One region of the Solibacillus sp. FSL K6-1126 genome, then DNA from elsewhere that is predicted to be linked to it. Evidence: riboswitches for the same ligand, from Rfam matches in the RefSeq annotation. Region 1 holds a riboswitch; the other holds the start of a gene.
What was found. A riboswitch is a leader RNA that binds a small molecule or an ion and turns the genes downstream of it on or off. The one in region 1 is predicted to bind S-adenosylmethionine.
Positions count from the first base shown of each region.

Region 1 (4,217 bases):
ATTTAATACGCTAGATGGTACACCTTCAACGGCTACTGGAATGTTTAATCCAAATACTGCATCTTGAGTTGTCTCAACGTTATTTAATTTACCATCGATTGCAGCACGAACCATTGCACGTGTATAAGAAAGCTTCATACGGCTGCCTACACCATATTCGCCACCAGTCCAACCAGTGTTTACTAGGAAAACTTGTGAACCGTGCTCATCAATTTTCTTACCTAATTGCTCTGCATAAACTGTTGCAGCAAGCGGTAGGAATGGAGAACCGAAGCATGTAGAGAATACTGGTTCTGGCTCTGTTACACCACGTTCTGTGCCGGCAAGTTTTGATGTGAAACCACTTAGGAAGTGATACATTGCCTGCTCTTTTGTCAATTTAGAAATAGGAGGTAATACACCAAATGCATCGGCTGTTAAGAAGACGATTGTATTTGGATGACCTGCTACTGATGGTAACACAATATTGTCAATATAGTCGATAGGGTAAGCGACACGTGTATTTTCTGTTAATGAACCGTCAGCATAGTCGCATTCGCGTGTTTCAGGATCTACCGCAACGTTTTCCAGTACTGAACCAAAGCGAATTGCATTATAAATTTCCGGCTCATTTTCAGCAGATAGGTTGATTGTTTTTGCATAGCATCCACCTTCAATGTTGAATACGCCGTTATCAGACCAACCGTGCTCATCGTCACCGATTAATTTACGATCTTTATCAGCAGATAAAGTTGTTTTTCCCGTACCAGATAGACCGAAGAATAATGCAACATCGCCACCTTCACCAACGTTTGCAGAGCAATGCATTGGGAAGATACCTTGTTCAGGCAATAAGTAGTTCATAATACCGAAGATTGACTTCTTCATTTCACCTGCGTACTCAGTTCCGCCGATTAAGATGATTTTCTTTTCAATAGATGTTATAATGAATGTTTCCGATCCTGTACCGTCTACTTCAGGATCTGCTTTGAAGTTTGGCGCAGATACGATTGTAAACTCGGCAACATGTTTAGCCAATTCGTCTGCTGTTGGGCGGATGAACAATTGATGACAGAATAGATTATGCCAAGCATATTCATTAATTACTTTAATGGATAATTGAGACTCTTTGTCTGCACCTGCAAAACCGTTGAATACATATAACTCGTCACGTTCTTTTAAGTAATTTACAACTTTCACATAAAGTTTATCAAATACCTCTGCAGAAATCGGACGGTTAACTTTGCCCCAATCGATTTTATTGTTGCAAATTTCTTCTTTTACTATATATTTATCTTTTGGAGAACGGCCAGTGTATTTTCCTGTTTGGGCACGTAATGCACCTTCAACAGTCAGCACGGCTTCTCCGCGTGATGTAGCTTTTTCAACTAATTGTGGAACAGATAATTGAGTTTTGATGTTTTCCCCGTTTAAAAGTTCTTTCAGCTCGTTAGCAATTTCTACCGAATTCATCTATTAAATACCATCCTTTTTTATAGTATTCCCTTATAGAGGGGAGTTGATTCCTAATTCAAAAATAGTATAACACATTAAGTGAAATAATCTATACTAATTGCAAATTATTTTTTCCGGAATTTTAAACATTGCGAAATACGTCAAAATTTGTTGACAGCACTTGTTTTTTTGCGTAAGATGTTTAATTGAACGGATACTCTTATCCCGAGCTGGTGGAGGGGCAGGCCCTATGAAACCCGGCAACCTGCGTATATTTTATACGTGTTGGTGCCAACCTGATGCAAGGGCAAAAATTCCCTTGAACGATAAGAGTGAAAGGTAACGAAACGTAATATCCTTTCCTCACGTGTGATGAACACGGCTATGAGAGAAAGGATTTTTTTTATTTTGTTTTACAATTTCGTGCTGAGCGAAAATTATATAGTTACAGCCTTTCAGACCCTCGTGTTAAAGCAAATATAGCTTGACGTTAAAAGGTAGATACGCATTAGCGTAATTGCTTTATATAACGGACATGGGTAATGAGTACCGTATCAATAAAAAACAATTGCCAAAGTGATTTAGGAGGAAATGACATGACAAATCGTCGACTGTTTACATCAGAAAGTGTAACGGAAGGACATCCGGATAAAATTTGTGACCAAATTTCGGATGCCATTTTAGACGCTATTTTAGCTGCAGATCCAAATGCACGTGTAGCTTGTGAAACTACGGTAACAACAGGCTTAGTACTAGTATCTGGTGAGATTACAACTTCTACTTATGTAGATATGAAAGGAATTATCCGTGATACAGTGGCAGAAATCGGCTACACACGCGGTAAGTACGGCTTTGATGCGGAAAACCTTGCAGTACTAGTAGCTGTAGGAGAGCAATCACCTGACATTGCACAAGGTGTTGACCAAGCATTGGAAGCACGTGAAGGTTCAATGACGGATGATGAACTGGAAGCAATCGGTGCAGGCGACCAAGGATTAATGTTCGGCTATGCATGTAACGAAACACCGGAATTAATGCCGATGCCAATTTCTTTAGCTCATAAATTAGCACGTCGTTTAACAGAAGTACGTAAATCAGGAGAATTGGAATATTTACGTCCGGATGGTAAAACACAAGTAACAATCGAATATGATGAAAACAATGAACCTGTTCGTGTGGATACAATCGTTATTTCAACACAGCATGATGAAGAAGCAACATTAGAACAAATTCAAACAGATATTAAAGAGCACGTTATTAAACCGGTTGTTCCTGCTCAATTATTGGATGAAGCAACAAAATACTTCATCAACCCAACAGGTCGTTTCGTAATCGGCGGGCCTAAAGGAGATGCAGGTCTTACAGGTCGTAAAATTATTGTTGATACTTACGGCGGCTATGCGCGTCATGGTGGCGGAGCATTCTCCGGTAAGGATGCGACAAAAGTTGACCGCTCTGCAGCATATGCAGCACGTTATGTTGCTAAAAACATTGTAGCAGCTGGCCTAGCTGACCGTGCTGAAGTGCAACTGGCGTATGCAATCGGTGTTGCACAACCTGTATCAATCGCGGTTGATACATTCGGTACAGGAAAAGTAGAAGAATCAAAAATCGTGAACTGGGTACGTGAGCTATTTGATTTACGTCCTGCGGGCATTATTAAAATGCTTGATTTACGTCGTCCGATTTATAAGCAAACAGCAGCATACGGACATTTCGGTCGCACAGATTTAAATGTGCCATGGGAAAGTACGGATAAAGCGGCTGAATTGAAAGCTAAAGCAGGAATTTAATATAATAAAAAGGAGCATCCAGTTTAATGGATAGCTCCTTTTTTATGATCTTATATAAGATTTCTTTTTAACAAGGTATAGATTTATAAGATTCAAAGAGGGGAATGACTGTTAAATTATTTTTGAAGTGATTTATAGTATTGCCCTTTTGCCACATATTCTGAAATTATCCGATCCATATCTGCGCGATCTTCTGCTGTCACTTCACGTACGACTTTTGCTGGGCGACCCATCGCTAAACAATTGGGAGGAATCACTTTTCCCGGTGGTACAAGACTGCCGGCACCAATAAATGCACCCTCGCCTATAACAGCCCCGTCCAGTATGATGGAACCCATACCAACTAAAGCGCGTTTTTTAATTGTACAGCTATGTAATGTAACTTGATGACCTACTGTTACTTCGTCTTCAATAATGAGAGGGGCAGCGGGACTTTGGTGAAGGCAGCTCAAATCCTGGATACTGACACGGTCACCAATTATAGTTTTGTTTACATCGCCACGAATTACCGTGTTAAACCAAATTGAAGTTTCGGCACCGATTGTTACATCACCGGTAATTGTGGCATAGTCTGCAATGAATGCAGAAGGGTGAATCGTTGGTATTTTATCCTTATAAGGGTAAATCATGTGCATTTCCTCATTTCTTCTATAAAATTGTAGATAAATCTATAGATATCGTAACAAAACGTGAAGATTTTTCAATTAACATTTCTTTTAGAACGGAATGTATTATAATTATACAAATAAATAGTAATATAATGATGCCGATGTTAAAGAAGGTGCAATATCGTAATTTTTTGATAATCGGCAAACTCATTCCTGAATTAAAGGATCACGTGTTTATGTCATAAAAATATTTTATATGTAAGGAGTATTGGCCATGTGGAAATGGGAAACAGAGCAACAACCAAAAGCCGTAGTCGTTATTCTTCATAGCGCATATGAACATCATCGGTGGTACGCATGGTTAATTGAAAAGTTCCGCAGC
Region 1 covers NZ_JBBOPD010000001.1:3,117,307-3,121,523, reverse strand. The annotation lists gene pckA (phosphoenolpyruvate carboxykinase (ATP)) at 1-1,452, opposite strand, end outside; SAM riboswitch class I at 1,652-1,767, shown strand; gene metK (methionine adenosyltransferase) at 2,031-3,227, shown strand; gene MHH44_RS15410 (gamma carbonic anhydrase) at 3,344-3,856, opposite strand; gene MHH44_RS15405 (alpha/beta hydrolase) at 4,110-4,217, shown strand, end outside.

Region 2 (4,217 bases), 2.6 Mb from region 1:
CCACACTCAATTTGCGAATATCGCTCACACTTCTTCTAATATCGCTCATCATTGTTCTAATAAATCGCAAACACCGGTTTCAACAACCATTTCCTGCCCGGAAAATAAGCGTACCCAACCTTCAAATTCACCCAAATTCTAATAACATCGACATTTCTTCTAATATCCCCAAAATTTCTTCTAATAATCGTTTTCATACTTCTAATAAACCATATACACCGTGTAAAAAAATCACCAAATAAAAAAACACTAGCAAGGGGGCTCGCTAGTGTTCCGGAATTATTTTATACTGCCACGTTTATATCATTATATGCCCGTAAACGATAGGCAGTTAAAATCTTGGTCATGACGATTTCCTCTTTTGCCGAGAAGTCAGGGACCGCGTATGGGCGCTCTACTAACTGAAATTCCCCATATTTTAAGAACCACTCTCTAGCTGGCGATAAAATATGGGCTGTACCATGAATTTTGTATTCCTCGGCAACTTCTTTTATAACATAACCCGCTGTGGCAAGATCGTGAGCTTGTTCTGAGAAAGCACTGTGTCCGAAAACATGCTGCCACATTGTATTCACATCCGCCAAAATTTGCTGGATCGCACAAGCGTTCACAAATTCCTTTACGTCATTTAGTTCATAAATAATATAGGCTGCAACGTTTTGTGCACTGTATACTTTCCCCATGTTGAACAACTCCTTTTCTTCCAATGATGCTGCAACATCACTTTAAATTTTTCCGGTTGGTAATATAATTATCCCAATTGTATTACTAGGTATTTAATTTGTCAATAAAACTTATAAAAATAGTAGGGATTAATTTTCTAAAAATTGCTTAGCTTTTCGAATGGGAAAAGCTAAGCCTTTTTTAAAGCATTATGCGTTTGTTTCTACTCCAATTTCCGCTGCAACTTTCGCTAATGCCTGCTCTAAATCCGCGATAATATCTTCCGCTGCTTCTAACCCGATCGATAAGCGAATGAGCTCTTCCGATACGCCGGCAGTTTTTAATTCTTCCGCAGATAACTGTTGGTGTGTTGTGCTCGCAGGATGAATAATTAATGAACGGGCATCGCCAACGTTCGCTACATGTGAGAACAATTCCACGTTATCGATTACTTGGCGGCCAGCTTCACGTCCGCCTTTAATTCCGAACGTAATGATTGATCCGAAGCCGTTTTTCAAATACTTTTTCGCTAAATCATGTGTCGCAAAATCTTCAAAGCCGTTGTAATTCACGTACTCCACAAATGGGTGGTTTCTTAAATACTCTGCAACTTTCTGTGTATTTTCATTGTGTCGGACAATACGCAAATGAAGCGTTTCAAGTCCTTGCAGGAAATTAAATGCCGCGTCAGCAGATAATGTTGGACCAAAATCACGCAATAGTTGAACACGAAGCTTTGTCGCAAATGCAGCGCCTGCTGTGTCAATTCCGTATCTTAGACCGTGGTATGAAGTATCGGGTTCTGTAAACCCTGGATGTCTTCCTTGTGTCCAGTCGAATTTACCGGCATCAACGACAATCCCGCCGATCGTCGTTCCATGACCGCCAATCCATTTTGTTGCAGAATGAATGACAACATCCGCGCCGAATTCAATCGGATTACTTCCATATGGGGAAGCAAATGTGCTGTCGATTAATAAAGGAAGACCATTGTCATGAGCGATGTTTGCTACCGCTTCAATATCCAGTACTTTCAAGCTTGGATTTCCGATAATTTCTGCGAAGATTGCCTTCGTTTTATCAGTGATTGCCGCTTGGAAATTCTCAGGATTTGATTCATCTACGAATTTTACTGTAATGCCGTAGCGAGGCAATGTTGTCGCGAATAAATTATATGTCCCACCGTAAAGTGAACCTGCCGCTACAATTTCATCCCCTGCACCGGCTACGTTTAAAATAGAAAATGCTACTGCTGCTGCGCCAGATGAAAGCCCTACTGCAGCTGTGCCCCCTTCTAATAAAGCAACCCGTTCCTCAAATGCCCCGACTGTCGGGTTCATAATTCTTGAATAAATATTGCCTGTTTCCTGTAATGCAAATAGACGTTGCGCATGAGCTGTGTCATTAAATGCATAGGCCGTTGTACGGTAAACCGGAACTGCAATTGCTCCTGTTTCCGGGTCTGGCTTTTGACCCCCGTGTAATAATAATGTTTCTGGTCTTAAATTTGTCATTTTAATACCCCCAAAAATTTAATCGATGGTGAAATCGGTGTTTTTGAGGAGGATTTTTTAAATGAAAAAAACCCTCTTCAGTTAAGAAGAGGGTTGCGCATGAGCAAGTTTGCCTCCTCTTATCTTTCAAAATGATTGTCCATTTTGTAGGATTTAGCACCTTAGTCAGTTCATCACTTACTGGTTGCCGGGCATCTCAGGGCCTATTCCCTCCGCCGCTCTTGATAAGAGTTATGTGATTTGTGTTCCATCGTTGAGTCTCAGTATAAAACATACTAATCCGATATGTCAACACAAAAAAATTAAAATTTTCAGATTTCTATTCTGATTACTCTTATCTGTATTTAACGATATGCAAAAATTTCCTCCCTATGAATTGAATAGACGCTTATAATCGACTTCAACTAAAATATTGACTAAAATAAGCTTGAAGGATATACCATTAAGATTTTTATTACATAAAAGGGAGATGTTCACGTGAATACAAAAGAATTATTACGCAGTCACACATCTGTTCGCAAATATACAGGTGAGGAAATTTCAAAAGAAACTGTCATCGATTTAATCGAAACAGCACAAATGGCGGCAAGCTCGCATTTTGTGCAGGCATACAGTGTTATCTGGGTAACGGATGAAGAAAAGAAAACTAAACTGGGTGAACTGTCTAAAAACGAATTCCAATTCAAAACAGCTGGTGCCTCTTTCTTATTTTGCGTAGATTTCAAACGTTTGCAGGTAGCTGGTCAAAAGCACGGAGTCGATATTTCTGCTGACACGGCTGAAAACGTGCTTGTAGGTGTAGCAGATGTTGCATTATTTGCGCAAAACTTTGTTATTGCAGCAGAATCAATGGGTTATGGCATTTGCTATATTGGCGGTGCCCGTACAAATCCTAAGGAAATTAGCGAGCTGTTCAATTTACCGGAATATGTTTTCCCGCTATTTGCGATGACGATTGGTACACCGACAAAACGCAATGAAACAAAACCACGTTTACCAGTAGCTGCGGTATTGCATGAAAATGGCTATGATCTTGATCAATACGATACGCTTCTAGATGAGTATGATGGCATTATGGAAGACTATTACAGCAGCCGATCTTCAAATCAAAAGACGGCAACATGGACGAAGCAAATGGCTGATTACTTAGTAGAACAAAATCGTCCACATATGAAAGAGTTTCTCGCTTCACAAGGTTTCACTTGGAAGTAGGCTTATAAACCAAAAATGCTATTTTTCTCTATGAGAAAAATAGCATTTTTTGCTGAGCGTTAAAAATTGATTTCCATTCCGGGACGCTTTCCGCGGGCACGGCCTGAGCCTGTAGTCTCAGGCGTCGTGCTGTTCCCGCCGGAGTCGCCCTACATTCCAATCAATTTTACAAAGTATCCGTTTCTTAATAAGGGTTTTCTTCTTATCCAGCGGTACTTCTACTTCTGCCCAAATTGCTTTATTTATTTCAATCCTTCAATTTGCAATGCTTTCACAGGCTGGAAATCTTCCCCTGTTTTCGCATACGTAATGGTCGCCTGATCGCCTTCTTGTAAGTAAATTGCAAACGGTGCAACTTCTGTAGAAACAATGAAGTTTTCACCTGTATTTGCCAGGAATGATACGATCGTGAAATCACCTACACGCTCTTTATAAACACGCACAACTTTTACCGTCGCCTTTGCTTCTTCAGCATTTGAAGTACCGTCTACCGTACTTCCGCCACGACTTAGCGCTGTTTTATAAAGTCTTAACGCTTCATTTGGTGTTGTACCATACGCCGAAATTTCAGGATTTGCTGCTGACACGATAAAGTAATTTTGCAGGAATCCGTTCGCATCGAGTACAGCTGACAGCCAACTCGCTTCACCGTAGAAGTTGTAAAGGATCGGCATTTCACCTTCCCATTCTTTTTCGATGAACTTTTTCTCGATAATTTCAAGAGCCCCTTGGGAATCCATATAAGACTCTTCCAGATTTCCGGTATAGTACGTCGCTTCACCGGTACGTGCATGTGTTAATGCATAACCAAGCATCGAGTCAACGCCC
Region 2 covers NZ_JBBOPD010000001.1:479,353-483,569, reverse strand. The annotation lists gene MHH44_RS02345 (hypothetical protein) at 285-683, opposite strand; gene MHH44_RS02340 (O-acetylhomoserine aminocarboxypropyltransferase/cysteine synthase family protein) at 873-2,177, opposite strand; SAM riboswitch class I at 2,294-2,408, opposite strand; gene nfsA (oxygen-insensitive NADPH nitroreductase) at 2,655-3,389, shown strand; gene MHH44_RS02330 (hypothetical protein) at 3,632-4,217, opposite strand, start outside.
Region 2: another riboswitch for S-adenosylmethionine. It lies ahead of MHH44_RS02340 (O-acetylhomoserine aminocarboxypropyltransferase/cysteine synthase family protein); the one in region 1 lies ahead of metK (methionine adenosyltransferase).